3 regions of the Escherichia ruysiae genome follow, and region 1 is predicted to be linked to each of the others. Evidence: predicted binding sites of a transcription regulator. Region 1 holds the regulator's gene; each other region holds the start of a gene.
The links. The regulator PurR, encoded in region 1, represses purine synthesis genes. The targets are predictions, from matches to a motif close to CANGCAAACGTTTGCNTG.
Positions count from the first base shown of each region.

Region 2: a site for PurR is predicted at 1,818-1,835, ahead of gltS (sodium/glutamate symporter). Genes of this name have one in related genera too.
Region 3: a site for PurR is predicted at 2,204-2,221, ahead of glyA (serine hydroxymethyltransferase). Genes of this name have one in related genera too.

Region 1 is NZ_JAVIWS010000001.1:244,702-247,988, reverse strand. It holds gene RGV86_RS01345 (MFS transporter) at 1-705, opposite strand, end outside; gene cydH (cytochrome bd-I accessory subunit CydH) at 871-960, opposite strand; gene purR (HTH-type transcriptional repressor PurR) at 1,258-2,283, shown strand; gene punR (DNA-binding transcriptional activator PunR) at 2,280-3,212, opposite strand.
Region 2 is NZ_JAVIWS010000001.1:2,537,132-2,540,418, reverse strand. It holds gene RGV86_RS12310 (AsmA family protein) at 1-254, opposite strand, end outside; gene xanP (xanthine/proton symporter XanP) at 375-1,766, opposite strand; gene gltS (sodium/glutamate symporter) at 2,046-3,251, shown strand.
Region 3 is NZ_JAVIWS010000001.1:1,362,605-1,365,891, forward strand. It holds gene RGV86_RS06800 (ROK family protein) at 1-769, shown strand, start outside; gene glyA (serine hydroxymethyltransferase) at 833-2,086, opposite strand; gene hmpA (NO-inducible flavohemoprotein) at 2,414-3,287, shown strand, end outside.

The sequences.
Region 1 (3,287 bases):
CGTTGCGTGAGTGATACTTTGCAGTACCGGAGAAATATAGGTGTAGAGGGTGAACATTGCGCCAGCGCCCAGCACCGTCGTCAGCAATGCAGACAGCACCTGTGGACGCAACAGTACCGCCAGCTCTTTTTTCACGTCAGGCCGCGCCCCTGCGCCACCTTTAGGTAAAGAGAAGAACAGGCTCACCATTGAAATCACACCCAGCCCCGCCGTTGCCAGAAATGACATACGCCAGCCAATAGTTTCCCCAAGCCAGGTTGCCGCCGGAACGCCACCGATATTCGCCAGTGTTAAGCCCATAAACATAGTTGCAACTGCGCTGGCCTGTTTATGTTTTGGCACCACGCTTGCTGCCACGACAGACCCCAGACCAAAAAACGCCCCGTGATTCAGGCTGGTTAAAATGCGTGAAAGCATCAGCGTCATATAGTCCGGTGCGATGGCAGAAAGTACGTTACCGAGCGTGAAAATCGCCATCAGGAAAATCAGCGCACTACGGCGGGCACGATGAGAAAGCAGAAGCGTCATCAATGGCGCGCCAACCATCACGCCAACCGCATAGGCGCTGATTAACATTCCGGCAGCGGGAATCGAGACATCCACACCACGCGCAATAACGGGCAACAAGCCCATTGGCGAGAATTCCGTTGTCCCGATACCAAATGCGCCAATTGCCAGCGCCAGCAACGGATAGTTAATTTTCATGCCTAATCTCCACCTCTTCGCGTCATCACGCGATGTTCATCAAAGTGGCGAAAGCATGACATCAATCACAAAAGAATGAAAATAACAAAAAGAGAAAACACTTTTGCCATTTTGCTAACAAAGAGGAAGGAGATGTGAGGGAGAACGCGCTCCCTCGAGGGGAAATCAGTGTAGCGCGGCAGTCAAACCCACGGCCACGATCAAACCAAGAACGATAATGGTTGTTACCAGTGAAAATTTAAGGTCGGTGCTCATCAAGTTTTCTCCTTTTTATTACCCCACAAAAAGTGATATTACGCATTTTTACATACTGTGATGAAAAAATCTCCCGTCATTTATAATGATAAGTGTTTTTACTACTTCCCCTTTTCATCAAGATCGGCCAAAATTCCACGCTTACATTATTTGCGTACTGGCCATTGACCCCTTCCTGACGCTCTGTGTCATTTTCCCGGCGTACCGCAACACTTTTGTTGTGCGTAAGGTGTGTAAAGGCAAACGTTTACCTTGCGATTTTGCAGGAGCTGAAGTTAGGGTCTGGAGTGAAATGGAATGGCAACAATAAAAGATGTAGCGAAACGAGCAAACGTTTCCACTACAACTGTGTCACACGTAATCAACAAAACACGTTTCGTCGCTGAAGAAACGCGCAATGCTGTGTGGGCAGCGATCAAAGAATTACACTACTCCCCTAGCGCGGTGGCGCGTAGCCTGAAGGTTAACCACACCAAGTCTATCGGTTTGCTGGCGACCAGCAGCGAAGCGGCCTATTTCGCCGAAATCATTGAAGCGGTAGAAAAAAATTGCTTCCAGAAAGGCTACACGCTGATTCTGGGCAATGCGTGGAACAATCTTGAGAAACAGCGGGCTTATCTGTCGATGATGGCGCAAAAACGCGTCGATGGCCTGCTGGTGATGTGTTCGGAGTATCCGGAACCGTTGCTGGCGATGCTGGAAGAGTATCGCCATATCCCGATGGTGGTGATGGACTGGGGTGAAGCAAAAGCAGACTTTACCGATGCGGTTATCGATAACGCTTTTGAAGGCGGTTACATGGCCGGGCGCTATCTGATTGAACGCGGTCACCGCGAAATTGGCGTTATTCCTGGTCCTCTGGAGCGTAACACCGGTGCAGGTCGTTTGGCGGGCTTTATGAAAGCGATGGAAGAAGCCATGATCAAAGTGCCGGAAAACTGGATTGTGCAAGGTGACTTTGAGCCTGAATCAGGTTATCGCGCCATGCAGCAAATCCTGTCGCAACCACACAGACCTACCGCTGTCTTCTGTGGCGGCGATATTATGGCAATGGGCGCACTCTGTGCCGCTGATGAAATGGGGCTGCGCGTCCCGCAGGATGTTTCGCTGATCGGTTATGATAACGTGCGCAACGCTCGCTACTTTACCCCGGCACTGACCACTATCCATCAGCCAAAAGATTCGCTGGGTGAAACGGCGTTCAATATGCTGTTGGATCGTATCGTCAACAAACGCGAAGAACCGCAGTCAATTGAAGTTCATCCACGGTTGATTGAACGTCGCTCCGTGGCTGATGGCCCGTTCCGCGACTATCGTCGTTAATCACCCGTTGCGGGAGTCTCTTCCGGCTCCCGCAGCCACTCCTTATTCAGCGTCTCACTATCGCCGAGATACTCAAGCAACCAGGTTAAAGCAGGCGACATATCATTCTGCTGCCAGGTCAGACAACATGCTGAATCAGGGAATGGATTTTCCAGTTCTAGTGCTACCCACTTCCCCTCATTAAGCCACGGTTTGGCGAAATGTGTCGGCACCATACCGATGCATAACCCAGCCGAAATACACGTTGCCGATGATTCCCAGTCCGGTACAACAAGGCGCTTTTGGTTATCCAGCAGCCAGGTAATACGTTTTGGTAGCGTCCGCGAGGTGTCTTCGCGCACCAGCGATGGCCAGTTGCGCAACGTATCATCGCTGAATGGCCCATTCATTGACGCAAGCGGATGATGACGGGCAACAACACAACTCCAGCTCAACATCCCCATATCACGGAAGGCGTAACGACCGCCCACCGGAATCGCTCGTGTCGCGCCAATCGCCAGTTCCACGCGCCCGTCGGAAAGCGCATCCCAGACACCGTTAAATACTTCCTGAAATACCAGAAGTTCAACGTCATCAAAATGGCGATAGAAATCAACGATCATCTGCCGTGTACGTTCTGGCCTGACGATATTATCCACCGCAATGGCTAACTGACCGCGCCAGCCGTTCGCAATCTGCTGACATTGCTGGCGAGTGATCTGCATTTTTTTGACAACAGAGCGCCCTTCTTTGAGAAACCACGCCCCGGCAGCGGTCAGTTCCACATCACGATGACGCCGTTCAAAAAGCGGCACCGCCAGCCACTCTTCCAGCTGACGCACGGTATAGCTGACCGCTGAAGGAACGCGATGTAACTCCTGAGCCGCAGCACTAAAACTGCCATTACGCGCTACCGCATCAACCACTTCGAGAGAATACTCAGACCACATAGTTTGCCTGCAAAATTTTTGAAACCAGTCATCAAATATTACCGTTTCACAACAGGAATTTCACTCCCTACACTT
Region 2 (3,287 bases), 2.3 Mb from region 1:
ATATCGACACTTTTCGCCACCAGAGTGGCGGGTTGACCATCGCGACCGAATGTGACGTTCTCCAGCACGATATGAGATGGTGCGGAAAACCGGTGATCCATCGCTCCGAAGGTCAAATGATAGTCGCTATTCCTGGAAATCCATGCGCTGATATGCTCTGCTCCCCAGCGGGTTTGCAGCAGGAAATAGAGGCCAGCGATCGCCACGAATAGCGCGATGAAAATGTAGAGAAGCAGCTTCCCAATAAATTTCATGGTCTTCCATCCCGTGAAATGCACATAAGGGAGTTATGCACGATTTACGCGCATTCCTCAAGGCGGGAATGGAGAAAGCGAGTGGCTACGGCGGTAAAGAATTTTACCGCCGTGAGTGGATTACTGTTTTTCTGGCGGGAAAATCAGGTTCAGCACAATGGCAGTGATACCGCCAGCGGCGATCCCGGAGGAGAGCAGGTTTTTCAGCCAGTCAGGGGCAAACTGCAAAATCAGCGGCTGCTGAGAAACGCCCAGACCGACCGCCAGCGACAGCGCGATAATCAGAATGGCCCGACGATTCAGCGGTTCACGAGAAACGATACGCACACCTGATGCGGCGATAGTACCAAACATCACCAGCGTAGCGCCGCCAAGTACCGGCTCCGGAATATGCTGCACAAAACCGCTCACAGCCGGGAACAGGCCGAGCACAATCAGCATCAGTGCGACGACAAAACCGACATAACGGCTGGCAACACCGGTCAACTGGATCACACCGTTGTTCTGCCCGAAGCAGGAGTTCGGGAAGGTGTTAAACACCGCCGATACAAACGAGTTCAGGCCGTTTGCCAGCACGCCGCCTTTCAGGCGTTTCATGTACAGCGGACCAGAAACCGGTTGTTCGGAAACGTCGGAGGTGGCGGTGATATCGCCAATAGTTTCCAGCGAGGTGATCATAAAGACCAGCATCAGCGGCAACAGCAAACTCCATTCAATACCAAGCCCGTAATAGAGCGGTGTTGGCACCATAATCAGTTCTTGCGTCATCGGCTCGTTGCTTTCTGGCAACATGCCCATAAACCACGCCAGCGCATATCCGGCTGCCATCGCAATCACCAGCGAGGCCACGCGTAAGTAAGGGTTACGTTGACGGTTAAGCAGAATGATTAAAGCTAAGACCACGCCCGCCAGCAGCAAATTTTTCGGCGCGCCAAAGGTGTTATCGTTCATGGCCGCATAACCGCCGCCAATGGACGTTAACCCAACCTGTATTAGCGACAGGCCGATAATCATTACAACGACGCCAGAAACCAGAGGCGTAATAATGCGGCGCGCCAGATGTAAAACGCGGGAGATTACCATTTCGGTGCAACTTGCCAGCATCAGTGTGCCGAAGAGCGCCGCCATCATGGTAGGAACATCGGCGCCACCGGTCTTCAGTGCCGTTCCGCCCATAATTAGCGGAGCAACGAAGTTAAAGCTGGTGCCCTGAATAGACAATAACCCGGAACCAACCGGCCCCCAGGCTTTAATCTGAATAATCGACGCCACACCGGAAGCAAACAGCGACATACTAATAATGTGTTGCGTGTCCTGTGCTGGTAAACCCAGCGCCTGGCAAATTAACAGTGCTGGCGTGATTACCGCGACAAACATCGCCAGCAGATGCTGACAGGCGGCAAACAGAGTTTGAGCAAGCGGCGGACGATCTTCAAGACGATAAATCAGTTCGCTGTTTTGAGTCTGCGCAACCGGTTGCGCATTTTCTGACTCTAGGGTGGAAACAGACATCGAAAACAATCCCGTGGTGGCAAAGCGGGCATTTTAGCTGACCGAAAGGTAAAAGCAAACGTTTGCCATGCATTCTTCTAAATATTTAAATGCGATAAATGCACTTTTTTATATAACTTTTGGTTGTTTTCTGCTTAAAATCCATGCCATTTTTTTATTTTCAGCTGAGAATTCGAACCGGGATAGCATGACTCGATACTCGTCATATTTCGCCCTAATGCACATGCGCGATGAAGTATGACGAGTGTGAAAGAGTGGTGCGGACACAAAGGAGTAACTATGTTTCATCTCGATACTTTAGCAACGCTTGTTGCAGCAACCCTGACGTTGCTGCTCGGGCGCAAGTTGGTCCATTCCGTCTCCTTTCTGAAGAAATACACCATACCTGAACCGGTTGCCGGAGGGTTGCTGGTGGCACTGGCGCTGCTGGTGCTGAAAAAAAGTATGGGCTGGGAAGTCAATTTTGATATGTCCCTGCGCGATCCGTTGATGCTGGCATTCTTCGCAACCATTGGTCTGAATGCCAATATTGCCAGCCTGCGTGCCGGTGGGCGTGTGGTGGGGATTTTCCTCATCGTGGTTGTTGGCTTACTGGTGATGCAAAATGCCATCGGCATTGGGATGGCTAGCCTGTTAGGGCTTGATCCGCTGATGGGGCTGCTGGCCGGTTCTATTACGCTTTCCGGCGGCCACGGTACAGGTGCTGCGTGGAGTAAATTGTTCATTGAACGTTATGGCTTCACCAACGCGACGGAAGTGGCGATGGCCTGTGCAACGTTTGGTCTGGTGCTGGGCGGCTTGATTGGGGGGCCGGTGGCGCGGTATCTGGTGAAGCACTCCACCACGCCAAACGGTATTCCGGATGACCAGGAAGTCCCCACCGCATTTGAAAAGCCGGACGTGGGGCGCATGATCACTTCGCTGGTACTGATTGAAACCATCGCGCTGATTGCTATCTGTCTGACGGTGGGGAAAATTGTTGCGCAACTTTTGGCTGGCACAGCTTTTGAATTGCCGACCTTCGTTTGCGTGCTGTTTGTGGGCGTGATTCTGAGTAACGGTCTGTCAATGATGGGCTTTTACCGCGTCTTTGAGCGTGCGGTATCGGTGTTGGGTAACGTAAGTCTGTCGTTGTTCCTGGCGATGGCGTTGATGGGGCTGAAACTTTGGGAGCTGGCTTCGCTGGCGCTGCCGATGCTGGCGATTCTGGTCGCACAGACCATCTTCATGGCGTTGTACGCCATCTTTGTCACCTGGCGCATGATGGGCAAAAACTACGATGCGGCGGTGCTGGCTGCGGGTCACTGTGGTTTTGGCCTTGGTGCAACGCCCACGGCAATTGCCAACATGCAGGCGATTACCGAACGCTTTGGCCCGTCGCACATGGCCTTCCTGGTGGTGCCGATGGTCGGTGCGTTCTTTATCGATATCGTTAACGCGCTGGTGATTAAGCTGTATTTGATGTTGCCGATTTTTGCGGGGTAACCGATGAAGCGGCGGTATAAGTGCCGCCGCAACAAA
Region 3 (3,287 bases), 1.1 Mb from region 1:
TCTGGCGCTGGCAATCCACGGTCAGGTTGATCCAGTGACCGGTGTGTCGCAAACCATGCCGCAAGCGCCGTGGACTACGCCGGTTGAGGTGAAGTATCTGCTGGAAGAGAAGCTCGGCATTCGGGTGATGGTCGATAATGACTGTGTGATGCTGGCGCTGGCGGAGAAATGGCAAAATAATTCGCAGGGACGGGATTTCTGCGTAATCAACGTTGATTACGGCATTGGCTCGTCGTTCGTGATTAACGAGCAAATTTATCGCGGCAGTCTGTATGGCAGCGGACAGATTGGTCACACCATCGTTAACCCGGATGGCGTCGCCTGCGACTGCGGGCGTTATGGCTGTCTGGAAACCGTCGCCTCGTTAAGCGCATTTAAAAAGCAGGCGCGGGTATGGCTAAAATCACAACCGGTTAATACTCAGCTTGATCCCGAAAAACTGACTACCGCGCAATTAATCGCTGCCTGGCAGAGCGGAGAACCGTGGGTCACCAGTTGGGTTGACCGCTCTGCCAACGCTATAGGATTGAGTCTGTATAACTTCCTCAACATCCTCAATATTAATCAGATTTGGTTGTATGGTCGCAGTTGCGCCTTTGGCGAGAACTGGCTTAATACCATAATTCGCCAGACGGGATTTAACCCGTTCGACCGCGACGAAGGGCCGAGCGTAAAAGCGACACAGATTGGCTTCGGGCAATTAAGCCGCGCACAACAGGTGCTGGGGATTGGCTATTTGTATGTTGAGGCGCAGTTACGACAGATTTGATGGTGTGATAACGTAAAAAGGCTTCCCGGAGGAAGCCTTTTTTCAACAGATTAACCGTTTCGCTTATGCGTAAACCGGGTAACGTGCGCAGATGTCGAGAACTTTACCTTTGATACGCTCGATAACGGCTTCATCATTGATGCTGTCCAGCACGTCACACATCCAGCCAGCCAGTTCTTTCGCTTCTGCTTCTTTGAAGCCGCGACGCGTAATCGCCGGGGTACCCACGCGAATACCGGAGGTCACAAACGGGCTCTTCGGATCGTTCGGTACGCTGTTTTTGTTGACGGTGATGTTAGCACGGCCCAGAGCGGCGTCTGCTTCTTTACCGGTCAGGTTTTTATCAACCAGATCAACCAGGAACAGGTGGTTATCAGTGCCGCCGGAAACCACTTTGTAGCCGCGTTCCAGGAACACTTCTACCATCGCTTTAGCGTTTTTAGCGACCTGCTGCTGGTAAGTTTTGAACTCAGGCTCCATCGCTTCTTTCAGAGCAACCGCTTTACCGGCGATTACGTGCATCAACGGACCGCCCTGACCACCAGGGAAAACGGCAGAGTTCAGTTTTTTGTACAGCTCTTCGCTACCACCTTTCGCCAGGATCAGACCGCCGCGCGGACCCGCCAGGGTTTTGTGAGTGGTGGTAGTAACAACGTGAGCATGAGGAACTGGGTTCGGGTAGACGCCAGCAGCAACCAGGCCCGCAACGTGCGCCATATCAACGAACAGGTAAGCACCGATGCTGTCAGCGATTTCACGCATTTTCGCCCAGTCCACCACGCCGGAATATGCAGAGAAGCCACCGATAATCATTTTCGGTTTGTGTTCTTTGGCTTGTTTTTCCAGATCGGCGTAGTCGATATGACCGGTAGCATCGATACCGTAAGGAACGATGTTGTACAGTTTACCGGAGAAGTTAACCGGAGAACCGTGAGTCAGGTGACCGCCATGCGCCAGGTTCATACCCAGAACGGTATCACCTGGTTCCAGCAGCGCGGTGTAGACCGCAAAGTTAGCCTGGGAGCCGGAGTGCGGCTGGACGTTAGCGTAGTCAGCGCCGAACAGTTCTTTCGCACGATCGATCGCCAGTTGTTCAACGATATCAACATACTCGCAACCGCCGTAGTAGCGTTTGCCCGGATAACCTTCAGCATATTTGTTGGTCAGCTGAGAACCCTGCGCCTGCATTACGCGCGGGCTGGTGTAGTTTTCGGAGGCGATCAGTTCGATGTGCTCTTCCTGACGTACTTTTTCCTGCTCCATAGCCTGCCACAGTTCGGCATCATAATCGGCAATGTTCATTTCACGCTTTAACATCCGCATCTCCTGACTCAGCTAACAATAAAATTTTTGGCCTTTATAGGCGGTCCTGTTGGACAACGGCGAACAGTATAACCGAATCATTGTGCGATAACAGGTCTTGACAAAGGAATTTACGCAAACGATTACCTTCAGGCTGCGCAAGGCTTTGGAGAATAAAGAGCTTGCAACCGGAAACGGATTTCTTTTCAGGTTTGTGATGCAAATTTTTCACTTCATCACATTCTTAATGAAAAACCCCAAAGAACCATTTACATTGCAGGGCTATTTTTTATAAGATGCATTTGAGATACATCAATTAAGATGCAAAAAAAGGAAGACCATATGCTTGACGCTCAAACCATCGCTACAGTAAAAGCCACCATCCCTTTACTGGTGGAAACGGGGCCAAAGTTAACCGCCCATTTCTACGACCGTATGTTTACTCATAACCCAGAACTCAAAGAAATTTTTAACATGAGTAACCAGCGTAATGGCGATCAACGTGAAGCCCTGTTTAACGCCATTGCCGCCTACGCCAGTAATATTGAAAACCTGCCTGCGCTGCTGCCAGCGGTAGAAAAAATCGCGCAGAAACACACCAGCTTCCAGATCAAACCGGAACAATACAACATCGTTGGCGAACACCTGTTGGCGACGCTGGACGAAATGTTCAGCCCGGGTCAGGAAGTGCTGAACGCGTGGGGGAAAGCCTATGGCGTGCTGGCAAATGTATTTATCAATCGCGAGGCGGAAATCTATAACGAAAACGCCAGCAAAGCCGGTGGCTGGGAAGGTACACGCGATTTCCGCATTGTGGCTAAAACGCCGCGCAGTGCGCTTATCACCAGCTTCGAACTGGAACCGGTCGACGGTGGCGCAGTGGCAGAATACCGTCCGGGGCAATATCTCGGTGTCTGGCTGAAACCGGAAGGTTTCCCGCATCAGGAAATTCGCCAATACTCTTTGACCCGCAAGCCGGATGGCAAAGGCTATCGTATTGCGGTGAAACGCGAAGAGGGTGGGCAGGTATCCAACTGGCTGCACAATCACGCCAATGTTGGCGATGTCGTGAAGCTGGTGGCTCCGGCGGGTGATTTCTTTATGGATGTGACAAACGACACACCGGTAACCTTAATCTCTGCCGGTGTCGGTCAAACGCCAATGCTGGCTATGCTCGATACGCTGGCAAAAGCAGGCCACACAGCACAAGTGAACT